Regions from separate parts of the Bradyrhizobium sp. 956_D2_N1_4 genome, predicted to be linked through region 2. Evidence: riboswitches for the same ligand, from Rfam matches in the RefSeq annotation. Region 2 holds a riboswitch; the other holds the start of a gene.
What was found. A riboswitch is a leader RNA that binds a small molecule or an ion and turns the genes downstream of it on or off. The one in region 2 is predicted to bind glycine.

Region 1: another riboswitch for glycine. It lies ahead of gcvT (glycine cleavage system aminomethyltransferase GcvT); the one in region 2 lies ahead of AB7535_RS20615 (D-amino acid dehydrogenase).

What each region holds. Positions count from the first base shown of each region.
Region 1 covers NZ_CP197237.1:4,484,095-4,498,401, forward strand. The annotation lists gene AB7535_RS21355 (NADPH:quinone oxidoreductase family protein) at 1-168, shown strand, start outside; gene AB7535_RS21360 (hypothetical protein) at 202-951, shown strand; gene AB7535_RS21365 (GGDEF domain-containing protein) at 1,264-2,472, shown strand; gene AB7535_RS21370 (TrmJ/YjtD family RNA methyltransferase) at 2,607-3,806, opposite strand; gene AB7535_RS21375 (NADP-dependent isocitrate dehydrogenase) at 4,144-5,355, shown strand; gene AB7535_RS21380 (DUF3455 domain-containing protein) at 5,454-5,960, shown strand; gene AB7535_RS21385 (cyclic nucleotide-gated ion channel) at 5,965-7,191, opposite strand; gene alaS (alanine--tRNA ligase) at 7,198-9,876, opposite strand; glycine riboswitch at 10,110-10,198, shown strand; gene gcvT (glycine cleavage system aminomethyltransferase GcvT) at 10,361-11,509, shown strand; gene gcvH (glycine cleavage system protein GcvH) at 11,520-11,888, shown strand; gene gcvP (aminomethyl-transferring glycine dehydrogenase) at 12,069-14,307, shown strand, end outside.
Region 2 covers NZ_CP197237.1:4,331,941-4,346,247, forward strand. The annotation lists gene AB7535_RS20585 (crotonase/enoyl-CoA hydratase family protein) at 1-43, opposite strand, end outside; gene AB7535_RS20590 (TetR/AcrR family transcriptional regulator) at 142-726, shown strand; gene AB7535_RS20595 (multidrug effflux MFS transporter) at 924-2,126, shown strand; gene AB7535_RS20600 (glycosyltransferase family 39 protein) at 2,330-3,925, opposite strand; gene AB7535_RS20605 (ABC transporter substrate-binding protein) at 4,139-5,749, opposite strand; gene AB7535_RS20610 (M20/M25/M40 family metallo-hydrolase) at 6,017-7,147, shown strand; glycine riboswitch at 7,242-7,345, shown strand; glycine riboswitch at 7,349-7,463, shown strand; gene AB7535_RS20615 (D-amino acid dehydrogenase) at 7,531-8,832, shown strand; gene AB7535_RS20620 (ABC transporter permease) at 9,014-9,955, shown strand; gene AB7535_RS20625 (ABC transporter permease) at 9,976-10,863, shown strand; gene AB7535_RS20630 (ABC transporter ATP-binding protein) at 10,878-12,527, shown strand; gene AB7535_RS20635 (M81 family metallopeptidase) at 12,741-14,246, shown strand; gene AB7535_RS20640 (M20 aminoacylase family protein) at 14,260-14,307, shown strand, end outside.

The DNA of each region.
Region 1 (14,307 bases), 150 kb from region 2:
TTCTCCGCGGAGGCCGCGCGCATGAATGACACGCTGATGCAATTGCTGGCCGACGGAAAGATCCGCCCGCACATCGATCGCGTCCTCCCTTTGGAGGAGGCCGGCGACGCCATGCGCGCCGTCGCCAATCGCGCGGTTCTGGGACGAATTGTCCTCAAGATCAGGTAGACTGCGCCCGACGAGGAAGAGAGGACAGAACCGATGACCGAGATCATCATCGACAAGCGCTTTTGCGGTCCTCCGAACTCCGGGAACGGCGGCTATGTCTGCGGCCGGCTGGCCCGCCACATTTCCGGCGGCGCCGAGGTGACGCTGCGCGCGCCGCCTCCTCTAGACAAATCGCTCGATGCGGCCGCGACCGCCGACGGCACATGGGAGCTTCGTGACGGCGCCAAGGTCGTCGCGACCGCGCGGGTGGCCAGCGTCGAGCTTGCGCGCCTTGAGACAGCCCGTTTGCAGGAAGCACGCGCAGCCGAATTGCTGGCGCTGTTCAAGCCGCACGAGCATCCGCTGCCGAACTGTTTCGTCTGCGGTCCCGCAAGAGCGAAAGGCGACGGCCTGCGCATCTTCGCCGGCCCGCTCGGACGTCACAACGCCGTTCTCGCGGCGAGTTGGACGCCGGACTCGAATCTGGCCGCCGAGGACGGCCTGGTTGCGTCAGAATTTCTCTGGTCGGCGCTCGATTGTCCCACCGGCTTTGCCTGCAATTGCGATCAGCAGAGCGCGACCTTCGACAAGACGCCACTGCTGCTGGGCCGGATGTCGGCACGGATCGAAGCCCGGCCGCGCCCCGGAGACCGCTGCGTCATCACGGCTTGGCCAACCGGCCGCGACGGCCGCAAGCGCATGGCCGAGGCCGCGCTCCACGATGAAGCCGGGGGACTGCTGGCCGTGGCGAGGACGACATGGATTGCGGTGGAGCGCGAGGTGCAGCTCGGGCGTACTTCGTAGGGTGGGCAAAGGCGCACAGCGCCGTGCCCACCACTTCTGTCTCAGCTCCGTTGAGCGACATGGTGGGCATGCTTCCGCCTGCGCTCTTCGAGCTACGGCGGACAAGTCGCTTTGCCCTACCTACCTCTAATCACGCAACACATCCGTCGCCGCACCTTCGGCCTGCACCAATCCGCATTCTCCTGCACGCCCGCGGCCGCGCTTGCGACGGTTTACCTTGCGTCAAGCACGCCCGGCAATCGATGGCTGTCTTAAAAGGCTTGTTAGGAGCGGTCATCGTTGTTGGCGCCCGGAATACGGGGACGCTCTGCAATGCAATCGGACGAGGGACTCTACAGTGCGCCACGCTGGCGCCTGACACGCTGGCTCGCCGAGCCGGGGCTAGGTGTTCCCGACGACATCCGCGCCGCGCTCATTGTCCAGCTCTATGGATCGCTGCCGGTTTTTGCTGCCGGCGCCGTCAACACCATTGCCGTCGCCGCCGTGATCGCTGGCCGCAAGCAGACTGCACCATTCATTGTCTGGCTGGTCATGGAGATCGCGATCTGCCTGGCCCGCCTCGCCGTGCTCGTCAGCGCGCATCGCAGGGCGCGTGCCCACTGCCCGACGCCGACCGACCTTCATCTCCTGCTCGCGGTCGCCTGGAGCGCCAGCGTTGGATTTGGCGTCGTTGCCAGCCTGGCCAGCGGGGACTGGGTCGTCGCCATGCTGGCCTCGCTCTCGGCGGCGGCGATGGTTGGCGGCATCTGCTTCCGCAATTTCGGCGCGCCGCGGCTGGCCGGGACCATGATCCTGCTGAGCCTCGGTCCCATCATCCCCGGCGCTGCGTTCGCCGGCGAGCCGCTGTTCTACATCGTCTACCTCCAGGTGCCGATGTATCTGGCCGCGATGACGGCCGCCGCCTTCCGCCTCAATCGGATGCTGATCACCACCATGCGCGCCGAACGCGAGAACAGCCATCGCGCACATCATGATGCACTCACGGGGCTGCTCAATCGCGCGGGCTTCGTCGAGGCACTCAGCGCCAGACTTGGAGCCCACGCCGAACGACGGTTCGCTGTGATGTTCTTCGATCTCGACGACTTCAAACCGGTCAACGACACGTTCGGACATGCGGCGGGCGACGAGGTGCTGAAAGCGGTGGCCGGGCGCGTGCGCCGGGCGCTGCCGGACGGCGCGGTGGTCGCCCGGATGGGTGGCGACGAGTTCGTCGTGCTCGTCGACGGCGTCACGGCCGAAATGGCCCAGGAGGCGGGATACCGCCTCATCAGCGAGGTTGCCGTCTCCTATGAGCTCGGCGGCGAGGTGCGCGCCGGTGTCGGCGCCAGCGTCGGCATTGCGATGTCGCCGGATCATGGCGCCGAAGTCGAGGAATTGCTCGCGGTCGCCGATGCAGCACTTTACGAGGCGAAGTCAGGCGGTAAATCGCGTTGCTGCCTCGCCTCGGTCGAGACCAACCTCGCGGCGTTACGTCGGCTGCAGCAGAGCGGCCCAAAAGCCCCGGTCGCAAGCGCCGCCTGACGCAGTACGACTAACGCACCCCACAAGCGCGATCTCGTAGGGTGGGCAAAGCGAAGCGGGCCTACCATCGCGCTCGAAGGCAAAATGTTGGGCACGGCGCTACGCGCCTTTGCCCACCCTACGAGAGCTCCGGCCTACGCGCTCTGCTCGATCATCCCCTGCAACCGCACCAGCTCCGCCTCGAGATCGCGCTCGACGTCCGCTGCCCGGATCTCCAGCACGCGATAGTCGCGCGCCTCCAGCCACGTCCGCCGACCCGCACGATCAGCCGCGATGGTCTCGCCCTCGCCCGGGTTGACCAGCTCGATCGCGATCCGGTGCGGGAACGAGACGAAATCGGGAATGTGCCGGCCGACCGGGGTCTGGCGCTTGAACCCTCCTGCGAAGCGGCGGTCGCGGGTCAGGGCCTGCCAGAGCAGGCGCTCGGCATCGGTCGGGTTGCGGCGGAGCAGGCGGGCGAGGCCGCGCACGGTCGATCCGCTGTCGGGTACGCCGCCGCCCTGGCCGTGCTCGGCCAGCAACGCGCGCAGGCGCGTGGCCTGCTCGCCGTCGAGCACGCCGCCCTTGGCCGGGCCCTTGCGCCCTTCCGCGATCGCCATCACCACACCATGCAGGGTGTGCATGTCCTGCTTGGTCGGCTCCATCCGGCTGAAGATGTTGCGCAGGTTGACCAGCATGGTGTCGCGCTTCTCGGCCGGGCGCAGGAATTCGACCCGGTCGAGCTCGCGGATGAGGTTGTCGAAGAAGGCCTGCATCTGGTGCTGCGAGGCGCGCTCGGACCGCTCGGGCATGCTGTGCGGCAGCTCGCCTGACGTTGCCCGCTTGAACCATTCATAGCCAACCAGCAGCACGGCCTGGGCGAGGTTGAGCGAGGCAAAGCCCGGATTGACCGGGAAGGTGATGATGCGATTCGAGAGCCCAACCTCCTCGTTGGTCAGCCCCCAGCGCTCGCGGCCGAACAGGATGCCGGCCTTGCCCCCGGTCGCGACGTGACCCGAGATCTCGGCCGCGGCTGCCTCGGGCCCCACCACCGGCTTGGCCTGGTCATGGGGACGCGCGGTGGTGGCGAACAGCAGATCGAGGTCGGCGACCGCCTCGCCGACCGTGTCGAACAATTCGACCTTTTCCAGAATATAGTCGGCGCCGGCCGCGGCGCGCTGCGCGGCGATATTGGGCCAGCCGTCGCGAGGATTGACGATGCGCAATCGGCTGAGCGCAAAATTGCCCATGGCGCGCGCGGCCATGCCGATGTTTTCGCCAAGCTGCGGCTCGACCAGGATCACGATGGGACCGTCGAGGGAAAGGCCCGCCTTGCTCTTGTCAGTCCCCGACATCTCGCTTCGCTTTCACACTGGTTCTCAAGGCCTTGGCAAGGCGCTCTTCAGGAATTGATTCAAAGCCGGCCCAAGGGGCCGGCTGCCCGTTCGCCTGTCGTTTGCCTGTCCTGACGAAATTCTCAAGGGAAATAACGGGTTGGATTCGACTTTTGAATCTCTTCTGAAGCCTGAGGCTCGCCCCCGCGGCAGGGCCCGCCCCGCCCCCCATCTGGGCAAGCTGGATGAGCTAAAAGTGCATAATCCCTTGGCTTTCGCCCGCTGCAGTCCGGTGCTAAGAGGCGGCGGATATTCCCGTGGCGCGCCAAAGCGCCGTTCCTAAGAGGCTTCCCCGATCATGGCAAAAATCAAGGTGTCCAACCCCGTCGTCGAACTCGATGGCGACGAGATGACCCGGATCATCTGGCAGTACATCAAGGACAAGCTGATCAACCCGTACCTTGATGTCGAGCTGCTGTATTTCGACCTGGGCATGGAGTACCGCGACGAGACCAACGATCAGGTCACCATCGACGCCGCCGAAGCCATCAAGAAGGTCGGCGTCGGCGTCAAGTGCGCCACTATCACCCCGGACGAGGCCCGGGTGAAGGAGTTCAACCTCAAGCAGATGTGGAAGTCGCCGAACGGCACCATCCGCAACATCCTCGGCGGCGTGATCTTCCGCGAGCCGATCATCTGCAAGAATGTGCCGCGCCTGGTTCCCGGCTGGACCAAGCCGATCATCATCGGCCGCCACGCCTATGGCGACCAGTATCGCGCCACCGACATCAAGTTCCCCGGCAAGGGCACGCTGACGATGAAGTTCGTCGGCGAGGACGGCACCGTCATCGAGAAGGAAGTGTTCAAGACCCCGGGGTCCGGCGTCGCGATGCAGATGTACAATCTCGACGACTCCATCATCGACTTCGCACGCGCCTCGCTGAACTACGGCCTGCTGCGCAACTACCCGGTCTACCTCTCGACCAAGAACACCATCCTCAAGGTCTATGACGGCCGCTTCAAGGATATCTTCCAGGACATCTACGACCGCGAGTTCAAAAAGGAATTCGAGGCCAAGGGCCTGACCTACGAGCACCGCCTGATCGACGACATGGTGGCTTCGGCCCTGAAGTGGTCCGGCGGCTATGTCTGGGCCTGTAAGAACTACGACGGCGACGTGCAGTCCGATACGGTCGCGCAGGGCTACGGCTCGCTCGGCCTGATGACCTCGGTGCTGCTCACCCCCGACGGCAAGACCGTGGAAGCCGAAGCCGCTCACGGCACGGTGACCCGCCATTACCGCGAGCACCAGAAGGGCAAGGAGACCTCGACCAACTCGATCGCGTCGATTTTCGCCTGGACCCGCGGCCTGTCGCATCGCGCCAAGCTCGACAACAATGCCGAGCTTGCCAAGTTCGCGAGCACGTTGGAGAAGGTCTGCGTCGACACCGTCGAGGAAGGCTACATGACCAAGGACCTCGCGCTCCTGGTCGGCGCCGACCAGCGCTGGCTCTCGACCACCGGCTTCCTCGACAAGGTCGCAGAGAACCTCACGAAAGCGTTGGCGTAAGCCCGCGCATTATTTTTGCCTGATCGGGGTTAGACATCATTATGGGCCGCGCTTGGGCGCGGCCCATTCATTTTGACACCGTTGCGCGGAGGCCACCCATGTCCATCGTCAAGTTCGCTGTCCCCTGCCTGATGCTGCTGGCCGCCCTGGCCGGGCCGGCCGCCGCCGCGGAGCCGCTCCCCGACGCCATCGCCGCCCCCGGCGAGACCGTCGTGCTCAGCGTCCATGCCGAAGGCGCGCAGGTCTATGACTGCAAGGCAGCCGCCGACGGCAAGCTTGCCTGGGCCTTCCGCGAGCCGGTGGCGACGCTGCTCGCCGAGGGCAAGACCGTCGGCCGCCACTATGCCGGCCCGAACTGGGAACTCGCCGACGGCAGCGCCGTGGCCGGCAAGGCCATCGGCAACGCGCCGGGCGCAACCGCCGCCGATATCCCCTGGCTCAAGCTGGAGGTCGCCTCCCGCCGCGGCAGCGGCGTGCTGACGCCCGTCACCACCGTCCAGCGCATCAACACCCACGGCGGCAAGCTCGAGGGTTCTTGCGACAAGGCCGGCGAATTCAAAAGCGCGCCCTACTCGGCCGACTACATTTTCCTGAAGAAGGGCTGACCGCTTAGGAGGCGGTGTCGTCGCGCTCCGCCTGCGCCAATTCTGCCGCCGCAAGATCGCCGGTCTCCTCGAGCCGTGCCTTCGCGGTCTGGTGGACGTGGGCGGCGAGCGTCGGCATGCGCTCGATCAGCGCGTGAAAATCCTGGGCGTCGAGCACGAGCAGCCGCGTCTTGCGCGTCGCCGTCACCGTACCGCTGCGTTTGGTCTTGTGCAGCAGCGCGATCTCGCCAAAGAACGTGCCGTCGGCGAGCCGCACCTGCTGGCTCGGCAGCGTGATCTCGACCTCGCCGGCAGTGATGAAATACATCGACGAGGCGGTATCGCCACGGCGCACCAATATCTCGCCCTGCTCGATGGTGCGGGCGCGGAGCAGCCGCATGATGTCGGCGATCTCCGCGGCCGAAAGATGCGAGAACAACGGCACCCGCGCCAGCATGCCCCAGGTCACCACGAAGTCGCGCCGCCTCACCTCCTCGGCAAAGGCGGTCGAGATGATCGCGACCGGCAGCGCGATCATGGCAAAACCTGAGATGATCGCAAACACCGAGACGAATTTGCCGAGCGGCGTCACCGGCACGACGTCGCCATAGCCGACGGTGCCGAGCGTCACGATTGCCCACCACATCGCGTCCGGAATGGTGCCGAGCTTGCTGGGCTGCACATCACGCTCGATGGCGTAGAGCAGCGAGGCGAAGGTCAGTACCACGCCGATCAGGATGACGATGCAGCCGATCAGCGCACGCCGCTCGGCATGGATGGCCGCGAGCAGCGAGCGCATCGCCGGCGAATAACGGATCAGCTTGAAGAACGGCAGCACGCCGAGCCCAGCCAGCGTCGCGTGCCGGCCGGTGGCCAGCACGATCGCGGCCGGCAGGAACGCCATGAGGTCGATGATACCGAGCGCGGAGAAGGCATAAGAGAGCCGGTCGGACAGCGCGGAGCCGTTGCGCTGGGTGTGCCCCGCCACGGTCCACAGCCGCGCCAGATATTCGAGCGCGAACACGATGACGGCGAGGACGGCGACCGCGCTGAACAGCGTGTCGAACCGCGCGTCGAGCTCCGGCACCGAGGCGAGGATCATCGCGACCACGTCGAGCACGATGACGCTGATGATCACCTGGATGAAGCGCGACCCGATCGAGTAGGCGAGCGGATCGTGCTCCAGCAATTCGTACAGGCGATCCCTTAGGTTGGGATCGGCCGAGCCACGTCCTCGCGGAACGAGGCGCATGGCCGTTTACGCGCCTGCCATCGCTTTTTCGATCGCCGCGAGCGCCTCGGGCGCCTTGGCGCCATCGGGACCGCCAGCCTGCGCCATGTCGGGCCGGCCGCCGCCGCCCTTGCCGCCGAGCGCCTCGGAGGCGACGCGCACCAGGTTCACGGCATTGAAGCGCGCGGTGAGATCGGCGGTGACGCCGACCACGATCCCGGCCTTGCCGTCCTCGGTGACGCCGACGATGGCGACCACGCCGGAGCCGATCTGCTTCTTGCCGTCGTCCGCAAGGCTCTTGAGATCCTTCATCTCGATGCCCTCGACCGCGCGCGCCATCAGCTTGACGTCGCCGACCTCGCGCACGCCTGCGGCTGCGCCGTTCCCGACGGATGTACCGCCGCCCATCGCGAGCTTCTTGCGGGCGTCGGAGAGCTCGCGCTCGAGCTTCTTGCGCTCCTCCATCAGGGCTGTGATGCGCGCCGGGACGTCGTCGATCGAGGTGCGCAGCTCGTTGGCCGCGGTCTTCGCCAGCGCCATGGTCTCGTTGGCGTGCCTGCGCGCGTAGTTGCCGGTCAGCGCCTCGATGCGGCGCACGCCGGAGGCGACCGCGCTCTCGCCGGTCAGCGTGATCAGGCCGATGTCGCCGGTGCGCTTCACATGGGTGCCGCCGCAGAGCTCGACGGACCAGCCGAGCGCGTTGGTGCCGCGCTCCCGCGCGGTCCGGCCCATCGAGACGACGCGGACCTCGTCGCCATACTTTTCGCCGAACAGCGCGCGCGCGCCGGCCTCGCGCGCTTCATCGACTCCCATCACGCGTGTCGTGACTTCGTCGTTCTCCAGCACCACGTCGTTGGCGATGTCCTCGACGCGGGCAAGCTCTTCCGCCGTGATCGGCTTCGGATGCACGAAGTCGAAACGCAAACGATCCGGCGCGACCATCGAGCCGCGCTGGGCGATGTGGTCGCCGAGCACCTGGCGCAGCGCCTCGTGGATGAGATGCGTTGCCGAATGGTGCGCGCGGATCGAGGAACGCCTGCCGTGATCGACCTCGAGCTGCAGCGCGGTGCCGAGCTTCAGCTCGCCGCTCTCCACGGTGCCGACGTGAACGAAGAGATCGCCGAGCTTCTTCTGCGTGTCGGTGACGCGGAACTTGATGCCGCCCTCGCCGCTGAGCACGCCGGTGTCGCCGACCTGACCGCCTGATTCCGCGTAGAACGGCGTCTGGTTGAGCACGATCGCGCCGGTCTCGCCGGCCTTGAGGCTCGCGGTTTCCTGGCCGTCCTTCACCAGCGCGGAGACCACGCCTTCGGCACTCTCGGTCTCATAGCCGAGGAATTCGGTGGCCCCGAGCTTCTCGCGCAGCGGGAACCAGATCGCTTCGGAAGCCGCCTCGCCCGAACCCTTCCAGGACTCGCGCGCCTTGGCCTTCTGGCGCTCCATCGCGTCGGTGAAGGAGGCCTGGTCGACGCCGATGCCGCGCGATTTCAGTGCGTCCTGGGTCAGGTCGAGCGGGAAACCGTAGGTGTCGTACAGCGTGAAGGCGACGTCGCCGTCAAACATGTCGCCCTTCTTCAGGGACGCGCTCTTCTCGTCGAGGATGGCAAGGCCGCGCACCAGCGTCTTGCGGAAGCGGGTCTCTTCCAGCCGCAGCGTTTCCTCGATCAGATTCTCCGCGCGCATCAGGTCGGGATAGGCCTGGCCCATCTCGCGGACCAGCGCCCAGACCAGGCGATGCATCAGCGGCTCTTTGGCACCCAGCAGCTGCGCATGGCGCATCGCGCGGCGCATGATCCGGCGCAGCACATAGCCGCGGCCCTCGTTGGAGGGCAGCACGCCATCCGCGACCAGGAAGGCCGAGGAACGCAAATGGTCGGCAATGACGCGGAACGAGGCCACGGTCTGCTCGTTCGGCCCGGCGCCGAGCGCCGACGACGTCGCATCGATCAGATGGCGGAACAGATCGGTCTCGAACACGCTGTCGACGCCCTGCATGATGCTGGCCATGCGCTCCAGCCCCATGCCGGTGTCGATCGAGGGACGCGGCAGATCCACGCGCTCCTCCTTCGTCACCTGCTCGTATTGCATGAACACGAGATTCCAGAATTCGAGGAAGCGATCGCCATCCTCTTCCGGCGAGCCCGGAGGTCCGCCCCAGATGTGGTCGCCGCGGTCGATGAAGATCTCCGAGCACGGGCCGCACGGCCCGGTGTCGCCCATCGCCCAGAAATTGTCCGAGGTCGGGATGCGGATGATGCGGTCGTCGGAGAAGCCCGCGATCTTCTTCCACAGCCCGGCCGCCTCGTCGTCGGTGTGGTAGACGGTGACGAGCAGCTTGTCCTTCTTGAGCCCGAACTCCCGCGTGATCAGGGTCCAGGCCAGCTCGATCGCGCGCTCCTTGAAATAGTCGCCGAACGAGAAATTGCCGAGCATCTCGAAGAAGGTGAGATGGCGCGCGGTGTAGCCGACATTGTCGAGGTCGTTGTGCTTGCCGCCGGCGCGCACGCATTTCTGCGACGTGGTGGCGCGCTGATAGGGCCGCTTCTCGACGCCGGTGAAGACGTTCTTGAACTGCACCATGCCGGCATTGGTGAACATCAGCGTGGGATCGTTGCGCGGCACCAATGGCGAGGACGACACGATCTCGTGGCCGTTCTCGGCAAAGAAGTTCAGAAAGGTCGACCTGATCTCGTTGACGCCGCTCATGTTCATCCAATCGGGTGTGCTTGGACCCGCGATACGCCATCCAAACCGGGCATTTGGGCTGATATCTGCGGGTCAAAGCGCTTTTAGACAAGGCCAGCTGCGCTGTCCAGAAACTGTGCAAGGAGATCAGTGAGTTGCCGCAGGCGCGCAATCCCGTTTGCAATCCCGTTGAAAGCCGCCAGGTGCGCGTTGACAGGCTTGGCCGGCCTGTGGTCTGTACCCATCTGTATCGTACGGCCACGTCGGGAGAGACCGGCTTTGGTGCCGGCGCCGAAGGAGCAACCGCCCCGGAAACTCTCAGGCAAAAGGACCGCGTGGCTTTGACGACATCTGGAAAGAGGCGCCGACGGGCAAATACCTTTTCATAAGGGTTGGCCCGGACTGCGTCCGCCGACGGGATAATACTCTCAGGCACAGCGACAGATGGGGCTTCGACTGGTGTCCATCGGGGAATCGTCCCCGGGGAACCGCCGAGGGCCCCGTAATGCTTGCGCGCCACGACCAAGATTCCCTCAAACGTACGCCCCTTCACGGGCTTCATGTCTCCCTCGGCGGCAAGATGGTGCCGTTCGCGGGCTATGACATGCCCGTTCAGTACCCCGCGGGCGTCCTGAAAGAGCACCTCCATACCCGTTCCTCCGCCGGCCTGTTCGACGTCTCCCATATGGGCCAGCTCGCGCTCCGGCCGAAGTCGGGCAAGGTCGAGGACGCCGCCCGCGCGCTGGAACGGCTGGTGCCGCAGGATATCGTGGCGATCGCCCCGGGACGGCAGCGCTATGCCCAGTTCACCAATCCGGACGGCGGCATTCTCGACGATCTGATGGTCGCCAATTTCGGCGATCACCTGTTCCTGGTCGTCAACGCCGCCTGCAAGGAAGCGGACGAGGCGCATCTGCGCGCGCATCTCTCGGACGACTGCATCATCGATTCGCTTCAAGACCGCGCCCTGATCGCGCTGCAGGGCCCGAAGGCGGAAGCGGTGCTGGCGAAATTGTGTGCAGAGGCGCCCGCCATGAAGTTCATGGATGCCGGCCCGCACAAGGTCGCCGGCCTCGACTGCTTCGTCTCGCGCTCCGGCTACACCGGCGAGGACGGGTTCGAGATTTCGGTCCCCGCGGCCGATGCCGAGCGCCTCGCCAAAACGCTGCTGGACAATCCCGATGTGATGCCGATCGGCTTAGGGGCCCGCGACAGCCTGCGGCTGGAAGCCGGGCTCTGCCTCTACGGCCACGACATCGACACCGCCACCACGCCGGTCGAGGCCGCGCTGGAATGGTCGGTGCAGAAGAGTCGCCGCAGCGGCGGCGCGCGCACCGGCGGCTTTCCCGGCACTGATGCGATCCTCGCTCATTTCGATAACGGCGCAAGCCGCCGCCGCGTCGGCCTGCGTACGGAAGGCCGCGCGCCGGTGCGCGAGGGCGCGCTGCTGTTTGCGGATGACGCCGGCGGCGAGCCGATCGGAAAGGTCACCTCGGGCGGCTTCGGCCCGAGCCTGAATGCGCCGGTCGCGATGGGCTACGTGCCCACGGCATCGAGCGCGCTCGATACAAAACTGTTCGCCGAGGTGCGCGGCCAGCGGCTGCCGCTCACGGTCGCCGCCATGCCTTTCGTGAAAAACACCTACAAACGCTGAGGACAAGACAATGACCACGACGCTGTACACCTCCGACCACGAATGGCTGGCCATCGACGGCGACGTCGCCACCGTCGGCATCACCGACTACGCGCAGTCCCAGCTCGGCGACGTCGTGTTCGTCGAGCTGCCCAAAGCCGGCCGTGCGCTGAAGAAGGCCGAAGCCGCCGCCGTCGTGGAGTCGGTGAAGGCCGCCTCCGACGTCTACGCGCCTGTTACGGGCGAAGTGCTCGAGACCAACGACGCGCTCGCCGCCGAGCCGGCGCTGGTGAACTCGGACGCGCAAGGCAAGGCGTGGTTCTTCAAGATCAGAATTGCCGACAAGAGCGAGCTCGGCGGCCTCATGGATGAGGCCGCCTACAAGGCACATACGGCGTGAGATGAAGCGAACTCTGACCTCATATTCGGTGTCATCACCCGCCTTGTGCGCACTGCGCACTGGGGCGGGTGATCCAGTACGCCGCGGCTTCTCGGCTCAAGCCGTGACGCCTGCGTTTACTGGATGCCCCGCCTTCGCGGGGCATGACGGCGACAGCGAAATCTAAAGCGAGGACCCATGATGACCGCGCACCGCAAATCCAATGGCGACACCGCCGCCACCTTCGTTCGCCGCCACATCGGCCCGTCGGCGCGCGACGTCACCGCAATGCTGGAGGCCGTCGGCGCCAAGAGCGTGGACGCCCTGATGGCGGAGACGCTGCCGGCCTCGATCCGGCAGACCGCCCCGCTCGACCTCGGCAAGCCCTTGAGCGAGACCGAGGCGATCGCGCACATGGCCGAGCTCGCGCGAGAGAACCAGGTCTTCACCTCGCTGATCGGCCAGGGCTATTCCGGCACGGTTTTGCCCGCGGTGATCCAGCGCAACATTTTGGAGAACCCGGCCTGGTACACGGCCTACACGCCCTACCAGCCCGAGATCAGCCAGGGCCGGCTGGAGGCGCTGCTCAACTTCCAGACCATGATCTGCGACCTCACCGGGCTCGACGTCGCCAACGCCTCGCTGCTCGACGAGGCGACCGCCGCGGCCGAAGCCATGGCGCTCGCCGAGCGCCACTCGCGGGTCGAAGCAAAAGCCTTCTTCGTCGACAAGGACGTGCATCCGCAGACGCTGGCGGTGATGCGCACCCGCGCCGAGCCGCTGGGCTGGACCCTGATCGTCGGTGATCCCCTCGCCGATCTCGACAAGGCCGACGTGGTCGGCGCGCTGCTGCAATATCCGGGCTCCTCGGGCGCCGTGCGCGACCTCAGGCCCGCGATCGCGACGTTGAAGGCCAAGGGCGCGCTCGCGATCGTTGCCGCCGATCTCTTGGCACTGACGCTGCTCGCCTCGCCCGGCGAGTTGGGCGCCGACATCGCGATCGGCTCGGCGCAGCGCTTCGGTGTGCCGATGGGTTATGGCGGGCCGCACGCGGCCTATATGGCGGTGCGCGATGCACTGAAGCGCTCGCTGCCCGGCCGCATCGTCGGCCTCTCCGTGGACTCGCGCGGGATGCCGGCCTATCGCCTCGCGCTGCAGACCCGCGAGCAGCACATCCGCCGCGAGAAGGCGACCTCCAACATCTGCACCGCGCAGGTGCTGCTCGCCGTGATCGCCTCGATGTACGCGGTCTATCACGGCCCCGAGGGTCTCTCGCAGATCGCGCGCAACGTGCATCGCCGCGCCGCCGTGCTCGCAGCGGGCTTGCGCAAGCTCGGCTTTGCGCCGCAGTCGGATAGCTTCTTCGACACGCTCAGCGTGGACGCCGGTGCCAAGCGCGCCGAGATCGTCGCGCGCGCGGCTGCCGAGAAGATCAACCTGAGCGTCGGTGAGACGGCGTTGCGCATCGCGCTCGACGAGACCACAACGCCGGCAACCGTCGAAGCGGTCTGGCGCGCATTCGGCGGCACGCTCACCTATGCCGAGATCGACGCCACCACGCGCGAGGCGCTGCCGGAGTCGCTCAAGCGCACCACCGCCTTCCTCACCCATCCCGTGTTCCACGCGCATCGCTCGGAAACCGAGATGCTGCGCTACATGCGCAAGCTCAGCGATCGCGACCTCGCGCTCGACCGCGCCATGATCCCGCTCGGCTCCTGCACGATGAAGCTGAACGCGACGACCGAGATGATGCCGCTGACCTGGCCGGAGTTCGGCAGCCTGCACCCGTTCGCCCCGCGCGAGCAGGCCAAGGGTTACCACGCACTGTTCGCGCGGCTGGAAAAATGGCTGTGCGATATCACCGGCTATGACGCGATCTCGCTGCAGCCGAATTCGGGCGCGCAAGGAGAGTATGCCGGGCTGCTCGCGATCCGCGGCTATCATGCCGCGCGCGGCGAGACGCACCGAAAAATCTGCCTGATCCCCTCCTCCGCCCACGGCACCAACCCGGCTTCGGCCGCGATGGTCGGCATGGACGTGGTGGTGGTCGCCTGCGAAAAGAACGGCGACGTCGACGTCAACGATCTCCGCGCCAAGGCCGAGAAGCATTCGGCCGATCTCGCCGCGGTCATGATCACCTATCCCTCGACACATGGCGTGTTCGAGGAGCACATCCGCGAGATCTGCGACATCGTGCACGGCCATGGCGGCCAGGTCTATCTGGACGGCGCCAACCTCAACGCGCAGGTCGGCCTGTCGCGGCCCGGCGATTACGGCGCCGACGTCAGCCATCTCAACCTGCACAAGACTTTCTGCATCCCGCATGGCGGCGGCGGCCCCGGTATGGGCCCGATCGGCGTGAAGGCGCATCTCGCGCCGTTCCTGCCCGGTCATCCGGCGACGCAAGCCGAAGCACCGGTCGGCCCGGTCTCGGCCGCGC
Region 2 (14,307 bases):
GCGCGACAGCGCCTCGCGTTTCGGAGAGTACGAGATCGGACAAGTGCAGGCTCCTTCCGGGTCGAATTCCAGGTCGAACAGGCGCGGAAGTCAGCCACAGCGATCTTGTCGTGTATACTCACTAGGCAGTATACATTCGCGATGTCAGGCAAAGGCGACACCACTCGCGAGCAGATCGTCATCGCGGCGACGCGCCTGTTCTATGGCGAAGGCATCAGGGCGGTGAGCATGGACGCGGTCGCCGAGAAGGCCGGCGTCACCAAGAAGACGCTCTATTATCACTTCGCCAGCAAGGACGAGCTCGTCGCCGAGACCATCGCGGCCAGGGACCAGCCGACGCTGGAGCTCTATATGCGCTGGTTCGCCGAGACCGAGGGCACGGTGGCCGATAAGGTCCGCGGTCTCTTCACAAGGCTCGGACGCTCCGTGGATACGCCGCGATGGCGCGGCTGCGGATTCCTGCGCACCATCGCCGAGCTCGCAAACACGCCGGCACATCCCGCGGTCAAGGCCGGCGCGGCGCACAAGAAGCGTTTTGAAGCGTGGCTCGAAACCGAATTGCGCGGGCATGGCGTTGCCGGTGCAGCGGCGGTCGCACGCCAGCTCGTGATCCTGCTCGACGGCGCCACGACCGTGATGCTGATCCATCGCGATCTCGACTATGTCGACACCGCGGGACGATTGGCGCTCGGCCTAGTCGAGACGGCTAGGTCGGGCCGCGCTTAAGCCGTCCTTAACCTCGACGGGTCCGCCGGCGTGACGGGCGACCTCACCAACTCGTGTCCGACACCGCCCCGCCTGTCAGCCATCCCGAAACATGGGTTGTGCGACGCAGCATAACCGATCAAAAAGCCTCTGATTTTCAGAGGTGAGCTTTGTCCGACGTCAATGCCGACGATTGGGTGTCCTCGGGACACCGGCCCATGGGTTTTCCAGAATTCGTCATCGTGATCGCGTCCATCATGGCGCTGAATCCGCTTGCGATGGACATGATGCTGCCGGCGCTGCCCAACATCGGGGCAGCCTTCGCCATTCCCAACGCCAACCATCTTCAGCTGGTGCTCTCCACCTTCCTGATCGGCTTCGGTGCCGGCCAGTTCGTCATGGGCCCGTTGTCGGACCGCTTCGGGCGCCGCCCGGTGCTGCTCGGCGGCATGGCGGTCTATGCGGTGGCAAGCGTGCTGGCGGTCGCCGCGCCCTCGTTCGAGACGCTGCTGCTGGCGCGCGCGCTGCAAGGGCTCGGCACGTCGGCGACGCGCGTGATCGCGACCTCGATCGTGCGCGACTGTTATGTCGGCCGCCGGATGGCGAGCGTGATGTCGCTCGCCATGATGGTGTTCATCGCGGTGCCGGTGATTGCGCCCTCGTTCGGGCAGGCGGTGCTGCTGGTCACGCAATGGCGCGGCATCTTCGTCGTACTGATGCTCTACGGACTGCTCGCGCTCGCATGGAGCGTGCTGCGGCTGCCCGAAACCCTTCCCGAGTCCGAGCGCAGGTCGCTGGCGCCCGCAGACGTGCTCTCGGCGTTCCGGCAGACCGTGACCAACCGCCAGACCATCGGCTATGCGACGGCCGCCGGCAGCGTGATAGGCGCGCTCTTTGCCTATGTCTTCTCGGCGCAGCAGGTCTTCACCGGCGTCTATCATCTCGGCCATTATTTCCCGATTGCCTTCGCCGCGATCGCGGCCGGCACCGCGATCGCCGGCTTCCTCAATGCGAAGCTGGTCGGACGGCTCGGCATGCGCGTGATCTCGCACGGCGCGCTGACGCTCTACACCGCGGTTGCGGGCGTGATGCTGCTGACGGAAACTCTCGGCATGCTGCCGCTCTCGTTGTTCATGGTGCTGTCCGCCCTGATGATGTTCTCATTCGGCATGATGGTCGCGAACTTCACCGCACTCGCCATGGAGCCGCAGGGCCACATCGCGGGCACCGCCTCCTCGCTCTACGGCTCGATCACGACGCTGATCGGCATCGTCGTCGGCATGGCGATCGGCCAGAGTTTCGACGGCACGCTGCTGCCGTTCTCGGTCGGCTTCTTCCTGTCGACGCTGGCGGCGCTTGCGATCGTGCTGGTGGTGGAAAAGGGACGGCTGTTCAAGCCGCATCATCGTCCCATCGCATGAGGAACTTCCCGGCCGCGTCGATGTTGTACTGCAGCAATTCGAAAGGCCGCCTCATGGAACCGGAACATCGCGAAGACAACACCACCCCGGATCGGGCGGAAACGGAGCGCCCGACGCCGGGCGCCGACCGAACTGCGTTCACTCCCCCCTTCGCGAGCGAAGGCCTCGAGCGAATCCGCGACAGCCACTGCTGAGCGCAAAGCCTAGTCCGTCGGGCGCCTGCTGGCGCTGAAGTCCTGCGCGGCGCTCTCGGGCGTCGCGCTGCTCGTTCGCGGCGGCACGATCAGCACGACCACGTCCCGCGTCAGGCCGGGCTTGCCCCATAGCGTCGCCTGCACGGTGAACTGGCGCCTGACGAAATGCTCGGCGCGCGCGGACACGGACTCCATCCACCTGCCGCAATAGTCCTGGCCGCTGAAACAGAGCGCGGCCCAGCCGCGATCCAGTGTCGTCTTTCGCGGCATGCCCCACATGTACTGAAACTCGAACGGCCGCGCGTAATACGGATGGTCCGGACTGTAGAACGCGGTCGCAAAGGCCAGTGAATCGTCGCCACTGACGGCGCTGAGCGGCTCCCCGGTCAGCTCGTGCCATTCCCGGGTGAGCTCGTTGGCTACCTGCGCGTAGAAATTCCGGCCCTCTTCGTAGCCGTGATTGTTGCGATAGACGGCGTGAATCGGGGCGGCGACGAAGACAGCGGCGAGCCCAACGATTGCGGTGATGACCGTGACATTGACGGTGTAGAATCTTTCGATCGGGTAGCGCGTGCCGCAAACGATCAGCACGACGAACAGGAACAGCCCTTGCAGCGCCCATAGCGACGGCAGATCGGTGCCCATCGCCAGCGACGTCAGGACCGGCAGCACGATCGTGCCGATCGCAACGTAAAAAAGAAGCCGCAGGCCGGAACTCATCGCGGCGAAGTCGGCCGCAAATTGTTTCAGCCGTGTGCCGGCGATGATCACCCAGAAGACGGCCGATACGCTGATGGCCGCCACGAGTCCGAGCAGGAAGTTCTGCACCTCGCCGAGCGAGCTCACGAAGTTGCCGTTGGCGTGCGCCATCGCGTAGGTGAAGGCCGACGCGCTGGTCATCGCGAGCCAGTAGATGTGCGGCGACAACACCGCGAGTCCGACCACGACCGATATCCACGGCGAAGCGGACGTGAAATAGGCGCGGCGCGCGGGATGAGCCAGCGCGGCAAATGCAAAGCTCGCCACGAGGAAGACCGAATAATATTTGCCGACCATCGCCAGCGCCGTGGTGCATCCTACCGCGACCGCCCAGGCCGCGCTGCGGGTCTCGAACGCGCGCAGAAAACACCAGGTCGCGAGCGGCCAGAGCGCAAGCAGCACCGCATTGGCGTTGAAGCGCTGGGCGTGGAACTGATAGGCTGGCGTCAGCATCAGGAGCAGCAGCACCAGGATGCGTTTGTGCCCGGTCACGAACTGCCGTGCGATCCGGTCGACGAAAAACAGGGCGAGCCCGGCATTGGCCATCGCCATCAATTGCAGCGACCAGTTGCTGAGCGGGAAAACGGAGGTCCACACCGCCGTAACCCAGCCCATCAGCGGCGGATGCTTGTGGTAGCCCCACGCGAAACGGCGCCCGAGCGTCCAGGCCTCGAGGGTATCAGGGTGCAGGCCGCTGCCGGCATAGGCGACGACCAGATAGATCGTCCAGAGCGCGACAAAGCAAACAATGAGAAGCGGAACGGCCCAACCCGCCTCGACGCCGTCGAGCCAGCGCAGGAAAGGCCGCCGCCATCGCGCCGGCGCGCGATCGGACCGCTCGGCCATCGCCCGAAATGAAAAATCAATCGACACGGGACTCAAATGCAGGAAGGAAGTGATGTGCGAACCGCGCACATCTATTTCAAGTCAGAAACAAATAGCAATGATTGGACACTGGAAGAGTTAAAAGCTGACGCGAGGCTGACAAACGAAAACGGCGCCGCTGATGACAGCGACGCCGCGTAACGCTCGGGGAAGGCGCGCTGGCGCGCCCTCGCCTTACTCGGTCTTGTCGATGTTCCAGAACACCGGCGTCGCCGGGCCGTCGAGCACGCCGGTGAGCGACTTCCGCCACGCGCTCGGCGCCAGATACTGGCCGAGCGGCACGTAGATCACCTGGTCATAGGCTTCCTTCTGGATCTCGGTCGCGATCTTCTTCTGATCGTCGAGCGAGGCGGCGCGGACGAAGTCGTCCTTGAGCTTCTCGATCTTGGCGTTCTCCGCCCAGCCGAACCAGCCCTTCTTGCCCTGGCCGCCGATCGACAGATTGGCGATCGGGTTGGACACGTCGGCGCTGACCCAGTTGGTGAAGAACATGTTCCAGCCGCCCTCCTTCGGAGGCTTCTGGCTGGCGCGCCGGCTGACCACCGTCTGCCAGTCGGTCGCCTGCGCGTCGACCTTGAAGCCGGCCTCGCGGAGCAACTGCACCGCGACCGTCGGCTGCGCCTTCAGCGTCACGACGTCGCCGGGCACCATGACCACGACGGGCGTGCCGTCATAGCCGGACTCGGCGAGCGCCTTCTTGGCTTCCGCCATGCCGTTGCCCTTGACCAGCGATTCCGAGCCGACGTCGGTCGCGAACGGCGTATCGCAGATGAAGAACGCACCGCAGATCTTGTAGTATTTGGGATTGCCGACGAGCGCGTCGAGCACGTCCTTCTGGTTCATCGCCAGAAGTGCGGCACGGCGGATCTTCGGATTGTCGAAGGGCGGATAGAGGAAGTTCATGCGCCCAAGGGTCTGGTAGCCGAACTTGTTCAGCGTCTCGGTCTTGAGGTCGGCATTGCCTTCAAGGACGGGCAGCAGATCCCACGGCGGCACTTCCATGAAGTCGATGTCGCCCGATTGCAGCGCGTTCACTGCGGTCTGCGCATCCGGCATGGTGATCCATTCGACGCGATCGACCTTGACCAGCTTGCCTCCGGCAGTCCAGCTCGACGCCTCCTTGCGCGGCACGTAGTCGGTGTTCTTGACGTAGACCGCCTTCACGCCGGGCTGGAATTCGCCCTGCACGAACTTGAACGGGCCGGAGCCGATCTGCTCGGGGATCTGCTTGTCCGGCGGCGTTTCGGCGAGACGCTTCGGCATCATGAAGGCGACGCGCGAGGACGGCTTGCCGATGGATTCGAGCACGAGGCCGTAGGGCTCCTTCAGCTTCAGCGTGATCGTCTTGGGGTCGGTCGCCTCGATGCTCGCAGTAAACTGCATCATCTGCTGGCCCATGCCGTCGACCGCGGCCCAGCGCTTCAGCGAAGCGGCGCAGTCTTCCGCCGTCACCGGCGTACCGTCGTGCCACTTCAGGCCGTCGCGCAGCGTGAAGGTGTAGGTGAGCTTGTCGTCGGAGATCTTCCAGTCCGCCATCTGCGGCTGGATCTTGAAATTCGAGTCCGTCGCGATCAGCGTGTCGTAGACCATGTAGCCATGGTCACGCGTGATGTAGGCGGTGGTGAAAATCGGATCGATGATGCGCAGATCCGAATGCATCACCGCGGTGATGGTCTTGCTGGCGGCGGCAAGTACCGGCGAGGCCATCGCCGTCGAAAGCGCAACGACCGATAGCGCAAGTGTGGAGGCGAACGCGCGACGCCCCCGGCGCATCAAGCTCAACATAAAAGTTTCTCCTGACGTGAAACTGTTCAAAGGCAGGTTATTGGTTGAGCATTCGGTTCGTTCTTTAGGCGAACTAACCTCATGCGATGCCTTTGTCTTTCGAGACTTGCAGACAGTGTTGAGCGCGTCAATCCGGTTTCGCTGCAGCCCCAAGCGGCGCGCCCACGGGCTCCACAAAGACCGGTTTGGCTCTACAACGCTTTCCGCCAGTCCCGTCCGCGCCAATGCAATGCGCGTTCCATCTTTCGAAGCTTGAGAGACATTAAGATGAATCCAGCCAATCTTCCCTTCGATTCCGAGGCGATGCTCGAGGGCCTGCGCACCTGGGTGGAATGCGAGAGCCCGACCTGGGACGCGAGTGCCGTCAACCGCATGCTCGATATCGCAGCGCGGGATATGGCGATCATGGGTGCGACGATCGAACGCATCGGCGGTCGACAGGGCTTCGGCGGCGTGATCCGCGCGCGCTTCCCGCATCCGAAACAGGGCGAGCCGGGCATCCTGATCGCCGGCCACATGGATACCGTCCACCCGGTCGGCACCATCGAGAAGCTGAAATGGCGGCGCGAGGGCAACAAGTGCTACGGCCCCGGCATCTACGACATGAAGGGCGGCAACTATCTCTCGCTGGAAGCGATCCGGCAGCTGGCACGCGCTTCCTTCACCACGCCGCTGCCGATCACCGTGCTGTTTACGCCCGACGAGGAAGTCGGCACGCCCTCGACGCGGGACATCATCGAGGCGGAGGCCGCGCGCAACAAATATGTGCTGGTGCCCGAACCGGGCCGCGCCGACAACGGTGTCACCACCGGACGTTACGCCATCGCGCGTTTCAATCTGGAAGCGACGGGCCGGCCGAGCCATGCCGGCGCGACATTGTCGGCCGGACGCTCGGCGATCCGCGAGATGGCGCGGCAGATCCTCGCCATCGACGCGATGACGACGGAGGACTGCACCTTCTCTGTCGGCGTCGTGCACGGCGGACAATGGGTCAATTGCGTTGCCACGACCGCCACCGGCGAGGCGCTGTCCATGGCCAAGCGCCAGGCCGATCTCGACCGCGGCGTCGAGCGGATGCTGGCGCTGTCGGGCACGACCAATGATGTCACGTTCAAGGTGACGCGCGGCGTCACGCGCCCCGTATGGGAGCCCGATGCCGGCACCATGGCGCTGTATGAAAAGGCGCGCGGCATCGCCAAGTCGCTCGGCACTGAGCTGCCGCATGCGAGCTCTGGCGGCGGCTCCGACGGCAACTTTACCGGCGCGATGGGCATCCCGACGCTCGACGGCCTCGGCGTGCGCGGCGGCAACGGCCACACGCTCGAGGAGTTCATCGAGGTCGAGAGCCTAGTTGAACGCGGGCGCCTGATGGCGGGCTTGCTGGCGACGCTCGACTGACGACGCAGCCTTCGCACTGCACAATGCGTTGGCAGTCGCGGTTTAAATTTAGCCTTGTCTAAAAATGAGGCGCATCGTACTGCTCGATTGTCCACGCGACGATGCGGGAGAGATCGCAACGAGAGTTCAGGCTTTCGTTGCGGCGCCGACGGAGCAACCGCCCCGGAAACTCTCAGGCAAAAGGACCGTATCGTCAGGACGATCTGGAGAGAGGCGGCACGGCCAATGTGGTCGTGACGTCCACCGAAGGGGATAGTCCGGAGCTGACCTCGCCGAGGTCCGCGCCGGATCAAGCTCTCAGGTAACCGTGACAGATGGGGCGCCGCCAACGGCCTTTGGCCGGCGGTTAGCCGACTCTAACTCACGGGAGCCCCGAACCTGCCATGACCCATATCGCCATCATCGGCGCCGGCATCACCGGCGTAACGACTGCCTATGCCCTGCTCGAACGCGGATACAAGGTGACGGTGCTCGACAAGCACCGCTACGCCGCGATGGAGACGTCCTTCGCCAATGGCGGACAGCTCTCCGCCAGCAATGCCGAGGTGTGGAACAGCACCGCCACGATCCTGAAAGGCCTGCGCTGGATGTTCCGGCGCGACGCGCCGCTGCTGATGAACCCGCGGCCGAACTGGCACAAATATTCGTGGATGAGCGAGTTCGTCGCCAATATCGGCAACTACCGCGCCAACACGATCCAGACCACGCGGCTCGCGATCGAAGCCCGCAAGCATCTGTTCGAGATCGCGGAGCGCGAAGGCATCGACTTCGATCTCGAACGCTGCGGCATCCTGCACATCTATCACGACAAGAAGGGTTTTGAATCCGGCCTGCAGGTCAATGCGCTGCTGAAGGAAGGCGGGCTCGATCGCCGCCCGGTAACGCCAGAGGAGATCCGCGCCATCGAGCCGACGCTGCGCAAGGACTATTTTGGCGGCTTCTACACGCCGTCGGATGCGACCGGCGATATCCACAAGTTCACGCGCGGACTTGCGGAAGCCTGCAAGCGGCGCGGCGCGACCTTTATCCACGAAGCCAACATCGATTCCATTGCCCAGGCAGGTGGCGGCTTTGTCATCGGCTGGGCTGATCTTTCGGCCAGTGATGCTGTCGCATCCGTGCGCGGCATGCTGAAGGCTGACGGCGTCGTGGTCTGCGCCGGTGTGGCCAGCCGCCACTTCGCCGCCCTCCTCGACGAGCGCGTCAACGTCTATCCGGTGAAGGGCTATTCGATCACCGTTCAGCTCGACACTGCCGCAAGCCGCAATGCGACGCCGACCGTGAGCCTGCTCGACGAAGCCGCAAAAATCGTCACCAGCCGGCTGGGCGCCGATCGTTTCCGCGTCGCAGGCACCGCCGAGTTCAACGACTTCAACCGCGACATCCGCGCCGACCGCGTGCAGCCGCTGGTCGACTGGGTGCGCAGCAACTTCCCCGGCGTCGAAACGTCCAAGGTCGTGCCCTGGGCCGGGCTGCGGCCGATGATGCCGAACATGATGCCAGTGGTGCGCGCAGGACGGATGCCAGGCCTTTTCTTCAACACCGGCCACGGCCATCTCGGCTGGACCTTGTCGGCCGCGACCGCGCAGATGATTGCCGGGACCATCGACGGCTGGCGCGGGCTCAACGCACCGCCGACCGCCCCCTCACTCAGGGTTGAGCGCGAGTTCCGTCATGCATCCTGAGTGGTCGATATCGGAGGCTCGGCGGCCCCTTGCGACCGCCCTGCCCTTGGCACACAATTTGCCCCGAAACGTCGGCTTCCACGGCCGGCTTTCCAGCCCGAGTGACAGGCGTGCATGATAGACAGAACCGATTCCACGGGGGCCTCCCGGCCCCACAAGTTCCGCAGCCGGAGATAGGTGCATGCTAGGTTATCTCATTCGCCGCGTTCTGGCCGCGGTGCCCGTGATGGGCGTCGTCGCACTGTTCGTCTTCCTGCTGCTGCGGCTGACGCCGGGCGATCCCGCCGCCATTCTCGCCGGCGATAACGCGACGCCGGAACGGCTGGAACGCATCCGCGACTCGCTCGGCCTCAACGAGCCGCTGATCGTGCAATTCATCACCTGGGTGAACAAGCTGCTGCACGGCGATCTCGGGACGTCGCTGATCTCCAACCTGCCAGTCATGAAGATGATCAGCCAGCGCGTCGAGCCGTCGATCTCGATCGCGCTCTCGACAATCATTCTGGCCGTCATCGTCGCCGTGCCCCTGGGCGTCATCGCGGCGTGGAAGCACGGCACCTGGATCGATCGTTTCGTGATGGGCCTCTCCGTGCTCGGCTTCTCCGTGCCGGTGTTCGTGGTCGGCTATCTCCTGATCGAGGTCTTCGCGATCGACCTTCGCTGGGTGCCGGTGCAGGGCTTCCGCAGCATCTTCAACGGCTTTGGACCGTTCTTCGAACGCATCATCCTGCCGACCTGCGCGCTCTCCTTCATCTACATCGCGCTGATCGCGCGCATGACGCGTGCGGCGATGCTCGACGTGCTTGGTGAGGACTACGTCCGCACCGCCCGCGCCAAGGGCATCAACGAGGTCGCAGTGATGATGCGCCATGCGCTGCGCAATGCCGCGGTGCCCGTTATCACCGTGATCGGCACCGGCTTTGCGCTGCTGATCTCCGGCGTCGTCGTCACCGAGAGCGTGTTCAACATCCCCGGCATCGGCCGCCTCACGGTGGACGCGGTGTTGGCGCGCGACTACCCAGTCATCCAGGCGATGATCCTGCTGACGTCGCTGATCTATGTCGTCGTCAATCTCCTGATCGACGTCGCCTACACGCTGCTCGATCCCCGGATCCGGTACTAGGGCTAAGGATAACAACAAAAATGTCCGTCGATAGCCTTCCCCAGTCGTCCATTCCGATCACGTCGCCGCTGCGGCCGCGTTTCGGATTCCTCACCTCGACGCCGATCATCGCGGCGGCCACGATCCTGCTCGCGTTGATCGTGCTGGTCTCGATCCTGGCGCCGCTGATCGCGCCGCACGATCCGGTCCAGCTTGCGCCCTCGCAGCGGCTGAAGCCGGCCTCGGCGCAGTTCCTGCTCGGCACCGACGCCTATGGCCGTGACCTCTTGTCGCGCGTCATCTATGGCGGCCGCATCTCGCTCCTGATCGGCATCGGCTCGGCGATCCTGTCGATCGTCATCGGTCTTGCGATCGGCCTCGTCTCCGGCTTCTTCAAGCTGGTCGATGCCGTCCTGATGCGCGTCATGGACGGCCTCATGGCGATGCCGAGCATCCTGCTCGCGATCGCCGTGGTGTCGCTGTCCGGCGCCAGCATCTGGACCGTGCTGGTCGCGATCACCATCCCCGAAATACCGCGCGTGGCACGCCTGGTGCGCTCGGTCGTGCTGTCCGCGCGTGAGGAACCTTACGTCGAGGCCGCGATCTCGGTCGGCTCCAGCCTGCCGAAGATCATGTGGCGACATCTGATGCCGAACACGATCGCGCCGCTGATCGTCCAGGGCACCTATGTCTGTGCCTCCGCGATCCTGACCGAGGCCATTCTCTCCTTCCTCGGCGCCGGTATCTCGCCGGAGACGCCGACCTGGGGCAACATCATGGCCGAGGGCCGTCAGTATTTTCAGCTCAAGCCGACGCTGATCTTCTGGCCGGGCCTGCTGCTTTCGATCGCCATCCTCAGCATCAATCTGATCGGCGACGCCGCCCGCGACGCCCTCGATCCCCGCATGAAGCAGCGGGAGGGCAAGTGATGACGGATCAAGTGATGACCAACCCAGTTCTCGACATCAACAACCTCGTCGTCTCCATCGGCAAGAAGCCGAAGGGCGCAAACATCATCGACGGGATCTCGATCCAGGTGCATAAGGGCGAGACACTGTGTCTCGTCGGCGAAAGCGGCTCGGGCAAGTCGGTGACCTCGCTCACCACGATGGGCCTGCTGCCGAAGGGCACGCTGGTTCCGACCGGCGGCAGCGTCAAGCTGGTCGGCGAAGAGATTCTCACCGCGACCGATCGCCGCCTGCGCCAGCTCCGCGCGACGCAGATGGCGATGATCTTCCAGGAGCCGATGACCGCGCTCAATCCGGTGGTGCCGGTCGGCCGTCAGATCGACGAGGTCCTGCGCGCCCACACCGATCTCGACGCCAAGGCGCGGAAGAAGCGCATTCTCGACATGATGGAGCAGGTCCGCCTGCCCCAGGTCGAGCGCATCTTCGCCTCCTATCCGCATCGCCTGTCCGGCGGCCAGCGCCAGCGCATCATGATCGCGATGGCGCTGGTGCTGGAGCCGAAGCTGCTGATCGCCGACGAGCCGACCACCGCGCTCGACGTCACCACGCAGAAGCAGATCCTGACGCTGATCCGCGACCTCCAGCGCGATCACGGCACCGCCGTCCTGTTCATCACCCACGACATGGGCGTGGTTGCCGAGATCGCCGACCGCGTCGCTGTGATGCGACAGGGCCGGCTGGTCGAGACCGGTCCGCTCGAGACCGTGCTGCGCAACCCGACCATGGAGTACACCCGCAATTTGCTTTCTGCGGTGCCGAGCCTGGTGCCGCGCGCGGCACGGCCCGAGACCAAGGAGCCGGTGGTGCTGGAGGCCAACGAGCTCGGCAAGGTCTATAAGGAGCGCGCCTTCTTCGGCAAAGGCCGCGAGGTCGTCGCCGCCGACAAGGTCACGCTGACGCTGCGCAAGGGCCGCACGCTCGGCATCGTCGGCGAGAGCGGCTCGGGCAAGTCGACGGTGGCGCGGTGCATCGTGCGCCTGATCGATCCGACCTCCGGCGGCGTGCGCCTTGCCGGCCGCGAGATCGCCGACATCTCGCGCCGCCTGCTCCAGCCGCACCGGCAGAAGATCCAGATCGTGTTCCAGGATCCCTACCGCTCGCTCAACCCGCGCATTACCGTCGGCGAGAGCATCGCGGAAGGCCCGATCAATTACGGCACCTCGCATGCCGATGCGATGAAGCGGGCGCGCGAATTGCTCGAGCTCGTCGGCCTGCCCGCGGACGCAGTGACGCGCTATCCGCACCAGTTCTCCGGCGGCCAGCGCCAGCGCATCGCCATTGCGCGTGCGCTCGCGCTCGACCCCGACGTGCTGGTCGCGGACGAAGCGGTCTCGGCACTCGACGTCTCGGTTCAGGCGCAGGTGCTGGAACTGCTCGACGAGATCCAGAACCGGCTCGGCATCGCCATCCTGTTCATTACCCACGATCTCCGCGTCGCAGCCCAGATCTGCGACGAGGTCGTGGTGATGCAGCACGGCCGTGTCGTCGAACAGGGCCTGGCCGCCGAGGTGCTGACGCATCCGAAGGAAGCCTACACCAAGGCGCTGCTGGAGGCCGCACCGGGCCGCGGCTGGGATTTTGCGAACTTCAGGCCGGTGTCGGAAGGCGTCGCGGCGACGGCTTGATCCGCATACTCCGTCATTGCGAGCGAAGCGAAGCAATCCAGACTGCCGCCGCGGAAAGATTCTGGATTGCTTCGCTTCGCTCGCAGTGACGGGTAGCGACCATCATCATTCGAAAATGACTTAAAGCCATGCGCGGCGGCATGGGCTCCTCGCTTGCCCCCGCCTCGAAGCCAAGGCTAACGTCGCGCACTTTCAAACGCTGGACCAGAATTAATGACACGTATAGCCGTCGGCGGCTTCCTGCACGAGACCAACACGTTCGCCCCGACGAAGGCGACTTTCGCGGACTTCCAGCATGGCGGCGGCTGGCCGGCCATGACGGAAGGCGCCGACGTATTGAAGGTGATGCGCCGCATCAATGTCGGCCTCGCCGGCTTCGTCGACAGCGCCGAAGCCAATGACTGGAACCTCATTCCGACGATCGCCTGCGGCGCAAGTCCGTCGGCGCATGTCACCAGGGACGCCTTCGAGCGTATCGTGAAGGTGATGGTCGACGGTATCGCCGCCGCCGGCCCGCTCGATGCGGTCTATCTCGATCTGCATGGCGCGATGGTGACCGAGCATCTCGACGACGGCGAAGGCGAGATTTTGGCGCGCGTGCGCCGCGTCATCGGCAAGGACGTTCCGCTGGTTGCCAGCCTCGACCTGCACGCCAACGTCACGCCCGAGATGATGGAACACGCGGATGCGCTGATCGCCTACCGCACCTATCCGCATGTCGACATGGCCGAGACCGGCCGCGCCTCCGCAAGGCACCTCGCCCTGCTGCTGCAGACCAGGCAGCGCTTTGCAAAGTCGTTTCGCCAATTGCCGTTCCTGATCGCGATCAGCTGGCAATGCACCAATGACTTTCCCACCAAGGGCATCTACGAAAAACTTGCCGCGCTGGAGAGCGACGCCGTTCCGACGCTGTCCTTCGCGCCCGGCTTCCCCGCCGCCGACTTCCGCGACTGCGGGCCGAGCGTGTTCGCCTATGGCAAGACGCAGGCCGATGCCGACCGCGCGGCCGATGCGATCGTCAAACTGATCGAAAGCCACGAGGACGATTTCGACGGCAAGATCTGGTCGCCCGACGACGGCGTGCGCCATGCGATGGAACTCGCCAAGGGCGCGAGCAAGCCGATCATCATCGCCGACACCCAGGACAATCCTGGCGCCGGCGGTGATTCCGACACCACTGGCATGCTGCGCGCGCTGGTACGCAACAAGGCGAGCGCTGCGACCGGCGTGATCTACGACCCGGTCTCGGCCAAGGCCGCGCATGCGGCCGGCGTCGGCGCCACCGTGACGCTGTCGCTCGGCGGCAAGTCCGGCATTCCCGGGGATGAGCCCTATCGCGAGACCTTCATCGTCGAAAAGCTCTCCGACGGCCGCTTCGTCGCGCCCGGCCCCTATTACGGTGGCCGCGAGATGGAGATGGGTCCCTCCGCATGCCTGCGCATCGGTGACGTCCGCGTCGTCGTCTCCTCGCACAAGGCACAGCTCGCCGATCAGGCGATGTACCGCTATGTCGGCATCGAGCCGACCGCGCAGAAGATTCTGGTCAACAAGAGCTCGGTGCACTTCCGCGCCGATTTCGAGTCGATCGCGGAAAAGCTGATGATCTGCGCCGCGCCCGGCGCGATGCCGGCCGACACAGCCACCCTGCCCTGGACGCGCCTGCGGCCGGGCATCCGCATCAAGCCGAACGGCCCCGTTTTCACGCCCCCATCACGCTAACCGGACAGGACACATGCCCACGATCGACCGCATCGACGGCTATGCCGACGAACTCACTGCT